One region of the Streptomyces sp. NPDC014991 genome, then DNA from elsewhere that is predicted to be linked to it. Evidence: riboswitches for the same ligand, from Rfam matches in the RefSeq annotation. Region 1 holds a riboswitch; the other holds the start of a gene.
What was found. A riboswitch is a leader RNA that binds a small molecule or an ion and turns the genes downstream of it on or off. The one in region 1 is predicted to bind thiamine pyrophosphate.
Positions count from the first base shown of each region.

Region 2: another riboswitch for thiamine pyrophosphate. It lies ahead of thiO (glycine oxidase ThiO); the one in region 1 lies ahead of thiC (phosphomethylpyrimidine synthase ThiC).

Region 1 covers NZ_JBIBVY010000002.1:160,174-165,058, reverse strand. Annotated here, with positions in the region: gene ACF1BE_RS04775 (DUF5326 family protein) at 1-33, shown strand, start outside; gene ACF1BE_RS04770 (IclR family transcriptional regulator) at 230-1,114, shown strand; gene ACF1BE_RS04765 (SsgA family sporulation/cell division regulator) at 1,214-1,651, shown strand; gene ACF1BE_RS04760 (YibE/F family protein) at 1,755-3,149, opposite strand; TPP riboswitch at 3,230-3,406, shown strand; gene thiC (phosphomethylpyrimidine synthase ThiC) at 3,399-4,885, shown strand, end outside.
Region 2 covers NZ_JBIBVY010000001.1:180,404-185,288, reverse strand. Annotated here, with positions in the region: gene thiS (sulfur carrier protein ThiS) at 1-40, opposite strand, end outside; gene thiO (glycine oxidase ThiO) at 37-1,206, opposite strand; TPP riboswitch at 1,204-1,315, opposite strand; gene ACF1BE_RS00810 (hypothetical protein) at 1,369-1,722, shown strand; gene ACF1BE_RS00805 (NAD(P)/FAD-dependent oxidoreductase) at 1,751-3,025, shown strand; gene ACF1BE_RS00800 (Rv2175c family DNA-binding protein) at 3,118-3,483, shown strand; gene thiE (thiamine phosphate synthase) at 3,572-4,222, shown strand; gene metF (methylenetetrahydrofolate reductase [NAD(P)H]) at 4,339-4,885, shown strand, end outside.

The DNA of each region.
Region 1 (4,885 bases):
ATGACGAGCTCCTCGTCGCGCAGCGACTGGTGAGCCCGAAGGGGCCCGGCGGCCGGTGACGGGGCCACCGGTTCCCTCGGGGGAGGGAAGTTTCCCCGCGAGCCGTCTGCACGCGGTGGCCGACGGTTAGAGTCCGGAACTCCCCACGGGTCCGGCCCCGTGGGTGGCGCAGACCCCCCTCCGTGCTCTTCCCCGCACGGGCTGCCCCCTCGCGCTACGGGAGTACCCCTTGGCCACGGTCGACACCGCACCGGCAGAACCCCACGCCCCCCTCGTCCCGCCGCGCTCGTGCGAGCCGCCCGCCCAGCGACCGGCCCCCCTGGCCGTCCCCGGGCAACCCACGGCCGCCGCCCCGGGACCACCGGCCGGCGCGACGCTCATCGGATCCGTCCAGCGCGCCATGCGCCTGCTCGAGGCCGTCGCCGCCCGCGCCTACGGGGCCCCCGCCAAACAGCTCGCCCGGGAGACGGGCCTCGCGCTGCCCACGACGTACCACCTGCTGCGCACCCTGGTGCACGAGGGCTATCTGTACCGCGAGAAGGGGCTGTTCTTCCTCGGCGACGCCGCCGCGCGGCTCGCGAGCAGCGGAGCACAGCAGAAGCGTCGCAGCTCGGTGGCGGACATACTCGCGCACTGGCGGGATTCGATCGGTGTACCGGTGTACTACGCGATGTACCGGGATGGCGAGATCGACGTGATGTGCGTCTCCGACTCCCGCGAGGCACCCGCGGTCGAGGAGTGGGCCGACTTCCGCGAGACCGGCCACGCCCATGCCATCGGGCAGTGCCTGCTGTCCCAGCTGGACGAGGACGCCCGGCGCGACCACCTCGCCCGTTACCCGGCCGAGCCCCTCACGCCGTACACGGTGCGGGATCACGGCGCGCTGCTGCGGCGGCTGGCCCGGACACGGCGGATGGAACTGATGGTGGAGCGTCAGGAGTACACGCTCGGGACGGTCTGTGCGGCGGTCCCCATCACGGTCGGCACCACCGCGGCCACCATGGCCATCTCCCTGCCCGCCCAGCGGGCCGACCGGTTGCTGCCCGCCGCCCGCCGGCTCCAGACGGAGATCGGGCGGCACGTCGGGTCACTCACGCTCTCTATCAGTATGTGAAAACTTACTCCTTGTGATCTGTTGCGCACTTTCAGCAAGATTTGACCATGGCTAAAGGGATCAATCCCGGCCAGTCGACGTCATACGACGGGGTAGGCGATGCGCGAGTCCGTACAGGCAGAAGTCATGATGAGCTTTCTCGTGTCGGAGGAGCTCTCCTTTCGCATCCCGGTGGAGTTGCGCTACGAGACCTGTGATCCGTACGCGGTGCGGCTCACCTTTCACCTGCCCGGTGACGCCCCGGTGACCTGGGCCTTCGGACGCGAGCTGCTGATCGACGGGGTCGGGCGCCCCTGTGGGGAAGGTGATGTGCGCATCGCTCCGGCCGATTCCGAAGTGCTGGGCGAGGTGCTGATCCGGCTTCAGGTCGGCGGGGACCAGGCGCTGTTCCGTTCGTCCGCGCCGCCGCTGGTGGCCTTCCTGGACCGGACGGACAAGCTCGTGCCCCTCGGTCAGGAGGGCGCGTTGGCCGACTTCGACGCCCATCTGGACGAGGCCCTGGACCGCATCCTGGCCGAGGAACAGAGCGCCGGCTGAAGGTCCGGGCCACGAGACGCCGACGCACCGTCAGCTCACCCGCGTTCGTGCAGGAACGCTTCTGCAACCGGTGGGCGGCATCGCCGCCCACACCTCACCGAGCTCACCGCTTCCGACGCCGGCCCCGGCCGCCGCGCGCCGGTGCGGGCCGTCCCGCGGCCGGCACCGGGGCAGCCGGCCCCGGCCGGTCGGCCGAGACCACCAGCGCGGCCAGCGCGGTGGTGACCGGTACCGAGGCGACCAGGCCGATCGACCCCACCAGCGTGCGCACGATCTCCTCGGCCACCAGTTCGCTGTTGGCCACGGTCCCCACGCTGCTCTGCGCGATCGAGAACAGCAGCAGCAACGGCAGCGCGGCGCCGGCGTAGGCGAGCACCAGCGTGTTGACCACGGAGGCGATGTGATCGCGGCCGATACGGATGGCCGCCCGGTACAGCCCCCGCCAGCCCATCGCCGGGTTGGCCTCGTGCAGCTCCCAGACGGCGGATGTCTGCGTCACCGTCACGTCGTCCAGGACGCCGAGCGAGCCGATGATGACGCCGGCCAGCAGCAGACCGCTCATGTCGATCGACGGATACAGACCGTGGATCAGACCGGTGTTGTCGTCCGTGTTGCCGGTCAGCGCGGACCAGCCGACGAACAGCGAGCCGAGCAGGCCGATCAGTGACAGGGAGATCAGCGTGCCCAGTACCGCCACCGACGTACGGGCCGACAGGCCATGGCACATGTACAGCGCGATCAGCATGATGGCGCTCGCTCCCACCACGGCCACGACCAGCGGATCGGAGCCCTGGAGGATGGCGGGCAGGATGAACAGGGTCAGCACCAGGAAGCTCACCGCCAGGGCGACCAGGGCCATGACACCGCGCAGCCGGCCGACCACGACGACGGCGACGGCGAAGATCCCCGCGAGCAACGCCATGGGGAACGTGCGGCTCACATCGGTCACCGAGTACTGGAGGTTCCTCGGTGCCGAGGGCTCGTAGGCGACGACGACCTTCTCGTCCTGGTGCAGCTGCCGCGTCTGATCCGGCTGCACGATCTCGGTGAACGTACGGCCCTTGTCCTCGCCGGTGTCGACGCGGACGGTCGCCTTCTTGCAGCTTCTGCCGGCCTCCTGCTTCCCAGGGGCGCCCCCGGTGACGGCGGGGGCACCGGTGGGGGCGCCGCCGGACGCGTGCACCGACGCGCAGCTGACCTCGGTCACCCGGGTGACCGTGGCCTGCTGGGTCTGCCGGTCGAAGCCGACGCCGGTGCGCGGGTGGGACGGGGCTCCGCCGGGCCAGAGCACCACGAGACCGACGACGACCGCCACGGTGAACGGGATCAGGATCGCCGCGATGACCTTCCGTAGATGCTGGGAGACCGGAGCGGCCGGGCCGTGGCCGTGCGCGTGACCGTGGTGGCCGCCCTCGCCGGTTCTGTGGCCGTGCGCGTGGTCCTGCCCCGGGCCGTCCATGCGGGGTCGATCGGGCGGCTGGTGGGGGTATTGCTCCATCCTGGTCACCGCCCGATCATCGCAAGAACGGTGGGGGCCCACTGTTCACCGTGGCCCCCGTAACGCTAGCGTGGAGGCACCTTTGCACACGCGGGAGCTCGGAGCACCGGGCTGAGAGGGCGCTGACCTCCGTAGACGCGATGTTTCACGTGGAACCAACAGGTGCCACGCAGGACATCGGCACACGGGAATCGCTGCGTCGACCGCCGAACCTGTTACCGGGTAATGCCGGCGTAGGGAGTAGGTCCGATGACCAACAAGGACGCACGCACGCCTGCCTCCGTTCGGGACGAGAAGTCCGAGGAGGCCGGGAAGTCCATCGGCTGGCACAAGGCGTACGTCGAGGGCTCGCGCCCCGACCTGCGCGTGCCGGTCCGTCAGGTGCACCTCACCAATGGGGAGTCGGTCACGCTGTACGACACGTCCGGGCCGTACACCGATCCGCTCGCCGACACGGACGTCCGCAGGGGCCTGTCACCGCTGCGGGAGAACTGGATCATCGCCCGCGGGGACACCGAGGAGTACGCGGGCCGTCCTGTCCGTCCCGAGGACGACGGGGTCAGGCACACCTCGCCGCGCGGCGGGCTGCGCAACCTGGACGCGGTCTTTCCCGGCCGCCCGCGTCAGCCGCGGCGAGGCCGGAGCGGCCGGCCGGTGACGCAGCTCGCGTACGCCCGACGGGGCGAGATCACGCCGGAGATGGAGTTCGTGGCCATCCGGGAGAACGTCTCTGCCGAGGTGGTACGCGAGGAGATCGCGGCGGGCCGAGCCGTGCTGCCGGCCAACGTGAACCACCCGGAGATCGAGCCGATGATCATCGGCAAGCGGTTCCTGGTGAAGGTGAACGCCAACATCGGCAACTCCGCGGTGACGTCCTCCATCGAAGAGGAGGTCGAGAAGATGACCTGGGCGACCCGCTGGGGCGCCGACACGGTCATGGACCTCTCCACCGGCCGCAACATCCACACCACCCGCGAGTGGGTGCTGCGCAACTCCCCCGTCCCCATCGGCACGGTGCCGCTCTACCAGGCACTGGAGAAGGTCGACGGCAGGGCCGAGGAGCTGACCTGGGAGATCTACAAGGACACCGTCATCGAACAGGCCGAGCAGGGCGTGGACTACATGACCGTCCACGCGGGCGTCCGGCTGGCGTACGTCCCGCTCACCGCCAACCGCAAGACGGGCATCGTCTCGCGCGGCGGTTCGATCATGGCGGCGTGGTGCCTGGCGCACCACAAGGAATCGTTCCTGTACGAGAACTTCGAAGAGTTGTGCGAGATCCTCGCCGCCTACGACGTCACGTACTCGTTGGGCGACGGGCTCAGGCCCGGTTCGATCGCGGACGCCAACGACGAGGCGCAGTTCGCGGAACTGAGGACGCTCGGGGAACTCAACCGCATCGCCAGGCGGTTCCATGTACAGACGATGATCGAGGGCCCCGGGCACGTCCCGATGCACAAGATCAAGGAGAACATCGACCTCCAGCAGGAGATCTGTGATGAGGCCCCGTTCTATACGCTCGGCCCGCTGACCACGGACATCGCGCCGGCGTACGACCACATCACCTCCGGCATCGGTGCCGCGATGATCGCCTGGTGGGGCACGGCGATGCTCTGCTACGTCACGCCCAAGGAGCACTTGGGCCTGCCCAACCGGGACGACGTCAAGACCGGTGTCATCACCTACAAGATCGCCGCGCATGCGGCCGACCTCGCCAAGGGGCACCCGGGCGCTCA
Region 2 (4,885 bases), on a different contig from region 1:
GGGGTTCGCCGTTGACGGAGATGGTGACGGAATCACTCATGCGGGCTGCTCCAGCTGTTCCACGGGCGCGGCGCCGAACCGCCGCGGGGTGAACGGACGTGCCTCCTGAGGAAGGTCGCCGGTGACCAGGGTGTGCGCCAGCACGTCCCCGGTCACCGGCGTGAGCAGCACCCCGTTGCGGTGGTGCCCGGTGGCGAGCAGCAGTCCGTCCAGGCCGGACGGGCCGAGCAGCGGCGCGTTGTCGGGGGAGGCGGGCCGCAGCCCGGCCCGGGTCTCGGTGAGCGGCAGCTCGGTGATGCCGGGCACCAGCTCGTGGGCGTCGCGCAGCAGCTCGTACACGCCCCCCGCCGTGACCGTCGTGTCCCAGCCCAGCTCCTCGCTGGTGGCGCCGACGACCAGCTCGCCGTTCTCCCGGGGCACCAGGTAGACCTGGCTGCCGCGGACCACCGCGCGCACGGTACGGCTCAGGAACGGCGCGAACCGGCGCGGTACGGCCAGCCGCAGCACCTGCCCCTTGACCGGCCGGACCGGGGGCCGCAGCTCCTCCGGCAGGCCCGCGAGCCGCCCGCTCAGGCTCCCCGCCGCGAGAACCACCTGACCGGCGCGCAGCCCGGTCCCGTCCGCCGTGGTGACCCCGGCGGCCCGGCCCCCCGCGACGTCCAGCCGCTCGGCCCACGCGTGGTGGAACACCACGCCGGCCCGCTCGCACGCCGCCATCAGGGCCGCCGACAGCCGCCGCGGGTCGACCTGGTGGTCGCCGTCGACCCGCAGGCCGCCGCGCACCCCGGGCGCCAGCATCGGCTCCAGGCGCCGGCACTCCCGTCCGGACAGCCACTCGGAGGCGAGCCCCGAGCGCTGCTGCAGGGCGTGCAGGTCCCGCAGGTGGGCACGGTCGTCGGCGTCGAGCGCGACGGCGAGGGTGCCGCAGCGGCGGTAGCCGGGGTCGTGGCCGGTCAGCTCGGTCAGCTCGGCCACGAACTCCGGGTACCGGCGGGCCGACTCCAGGTTGAGGGCGAGCAACGTCTCCTCGCCGTAGTGCAGTTCGGTGACCGCGGCGAGCATCCCGGCCGCGACCCGGGCCGCCCCGCCACCCGGTTCGGGGTCCACCACGGCCGTGGCGAGCCCGCGTTGCGCGGCCCGCCAGGCCGTGACCAGGCCGATGATCCCGCCCCCGATGACGAGGACGTCGGACGTACGTGACGACATGGGCGTCCAGCCCCTCCCTTCGCCGGCATGACCCGGATCAGGTTCGTACGGTCGGAGGCCGCCAGCCTCCCTCTCAGCCCGGTGCGTCCGGGCTCCCGCGAGTGCTTGTACGGTGGCCACCCTAGCCCGCCCCGCTCACCACGCGTAAGGGAGCCCTCCGCCATGGCCCGCTCGCTCGACGGACTGCGTTTCGCCCCCGTGGCGGATCAGGCCCCAGGTCAGGTGGGCACCCGCACCCGGTTCGCCTACCACGAGGACGACGGCGCGATCTGGGCCGAGTACGCGGGCGGCGACGTCGTACGGGGCCACCTGGTCGGCACCCGCGACGGCGACCGGCTGGACTTCCGGTACGTGCAGCTGAGGACCGACGGGACGACCGCCTCGGGGCGCTGCGCGTCCACGGTCGTGGAGCTGCCCGACGGGCGGGTGCGACTGGAGGAGACCTGGGAGTGGGAGTCCCGGCCGGGCTCCGGCACGAGCGTTGTGGAACAGGTCACGAGCACGCCCCCTGACTGACGGAACGTCACCTGACTATGGTGACCGGGTGAGCGAGCAGACAGCGCAAGAGGACACGTCGCAGGGACCGCGCGTGGTCGTCGTCGGCGCGGGCATGGCCGGGGTCCAGACCGCGGTCGCCCTGCGGGAACAGGGCTTCCGGGGCGCGGTGACCGTCATCGGGGCCGAGCCCCACCAGCCGTACGACCGGCCGCCGCTGTCGAAGGCCGTCCTGCTCGGCAAGGCCGAGGGATCCGCCTTCGACGTGGACTTCGAGTCCCTCGGCGTCGAGCTGCGCCTGGGCTGCGAGGTGCGGGGCCTGCGCCCCGCCGACCACGAACTGGACACCGGCGCGGGCCCGGTGCCGTACGACGTCCTGGTCCTCGCCACCGGCGCCGAACCCGTCACCCTGCCCGGCACCGAGGACATGCCCGGCGTGCACCTGCTGCGCACCCTGGACGACGCCGAACGGCTGCGGCCGGTCCTCGCCCGGCAGCACGACGTCGTGGTCGTCGGCGCCGGCTGGATCGGCGCCGAGTTCGCCACCGCCGCCCGCGAGGCGGGCTGCGCGGTGACCGTCGTCGAGGCCGCGGACCGCCCGCTCGCCGGCGCCCTGCCCGCCGAGGTCGCCGCCCCCATGGCCGCCTGGTACGCCGACGCGGGCGTGGAACTGCGCACCCACGCGCGCGTGGAGCGCGTCGAGCCCGGCGCGGTGCTGCTCGCCGACGGCACACGGCTGCCCGCCGGCGCCGTCGTCGTCGGCATCGGCGCCCGCCCTGCCACCGCCTGGCTGGCCGGCTCAGACATCGAGCTGGGCGCGCACGGCGAGGTCCTCGCCGACGCCCACCTGCGCACCTCCCTGCCGGACGTGTACGCCGTCGGCGACTGCGCCTCCTTCCCGTCGGCCCGCTACGGCGAACGGCTGCTCGTCCACCACTGGGACAACGCCCTCCAGGGCCCGCGCACGGTGGCCGCGAACATCCTCGCCGCCGGCCACCTCGGCGACACCCCCCAGACCTACGACCCGGTGCCGTACTTCTGGTCCGAGCAGTTCGGCCGGTTCGTACAGCACGCCGGCCACCACGCCGCCGCCGACCACCTGGTCTGGCGCGGCGACCCGGCGGGACCGGCCTGGACGGTGTGCTGGCTGCGCGAAGACCGGCTGGTGGCCCTGCTGGCGGTCGGCCGCCCCCGGGATCTGGCGCAGGGACGACGGCTGATCGAGGCGGGCCGGCGGATGGACGCCCACGCACTGGCCGACCCGAGCCGCCCCCTGAAGGACGCCGGCACCGACCGGCCGGGGCCGGCCGGCCGGCCCGCATGAGGACCCCCTGCGCCCACTGACCGGCCCGGCACGACGGCCCGGGTGGACCCACCTGGCTTCCGACTGTCGGTGGGGGATGGCAGGCTTGTCCTGTGACCGAGATTGACGCAAAGATCGATGCTCTCGTCCCCGCCTGGCTCACCCTGCCCGACATCGCCGAGATGTTCGGTGTCGAGGTGACGCGTGTGCGGCAGCTGGTCAAGGACGGCCAGCTCATCGCCGTACGCCGAGGTGAGAACAGGGCGCTGCACGTCCCCGCCGCCTTCATCGACGAGGACAAGGTCGTCAAGGGCCTGGCCGGGACCCTGACGCTCCTGCGGGACGACGGCTTCACCGACGAAGAGATGATCGAGTGGCTCTTCACCCCCGACCCGAGCCTGCCCGGCACCCCCGCGCAGGCCCTGAGCGAGAATCGCGGCACGGAGGTGAAGCGCCGCGCCCAGGCGCTCGCCGTCTGAGGCGGCCCGCACCAGGGGGTGGCGTGCGGGCCCCACGCCCGCACGCCACCCGGACCGTCAGACACACCGACCACGGGGGGACCCACCCATGTCCGACACCGCCCGCGCCGCGCTCGCCGACGCCCGGCTGTACCTGTGCACGGACGCCCGCGAGCGCCAGGGCGACCTGCCGGAGTTCCTGGACGCGGTCCTGGCCGGCGGTGTCGACATCGTGCAGCTGCGCGACAAGGGCATGGAGGCCGCCGAGGAGCTGGAACACCTCCAGATCCTCGCCGACGCCTGCGCCCGGCACGGCAGACTCCTCGCGGTCAACGACCGCGCGGACGTCGCCCACGCCGCCCGCGCCGACGTGCTGCACCTCGGGCAGGGCGACCTGCCGGTCCCGGCCGCCCGCGCGATCCTCGGCGACGGTGTGCTGATCGGCCGCTCCACGCACTCCGAGGCCGAGGCCACCGCTGCCGCCGCCCAGCAGGGCGTGGACTACTTCTGCACCGGCCCCTGCTGGCCCACCCCCACCAAGCCCGGCCGGCACGCCCCCGGCCTCGACCTGGTCCGCCACACGGCGGCCCTCGGCACCGACCGTCCCTGGTTCGCCATCGGCGGCATCGACCTCGGCAACCTGGACGAGGTACTGGACGCGGGCGCCCGCCGGGTCGTCGTGGTCCGCGCCATCACCGAGGCCGGCGATCCGGGCGCCGCGGCGGCCGAGTTCGCGAAGCGGCTGCGTGAGGTCCGGTAGCGGCCGGCCGGCTCCGGTCGGTGTCCGCTGTCCACCTGCTGGACAAAAAGCAGATAATTCAGGCGAATATCCGCTGACCGGTTGGGGGACCGCCCACCCCTGGTTAACCTGCGGGTATGGCCCTCGGAACCGCGTCCACCAGGACTGATCGCGCCCGTACCGTGCGTGACATGCTCGCCACCGGCAAGACGGTCTACTCGTTCGAGTTCTCGGCGCCGAAGACCCCCAAGGGTGAGCGGAACCTGTGGAGCGCGCTGCGGCGGGTCGAGGCGGTCGCTCCCGACTTCGTCTCCGTGACCTACGGCGCCGGCGGCTCCACCCGCGCGGGCACGGTCAAGGAGACCCAGCAGATCGTCGCCGACACCACGCTGACCCCGGTCGCCCACCTCACCGCGGTGGACCACTCCGTCGCCGAACTGCGCAACATCATCGGCCAGTACGCGGACGCCGGCATCCGCAACATGCTCGCCGTCCGCGGCGACCCGCCCGGCGACCCCATGGGCGAGTGGGTGCCCCACCCCCGGGGCCTGACCTACGCCGCCGACCTCGTCCGGCTCATCAAGGAGTCGGGCGACTTCTGCGTGGGCGTCGCCGCGTTCCCGGAGATGCATCCGCGCTCCGCCGACTGGGACACCGACGTCGCGCACTTCGTGGACAAGTGCC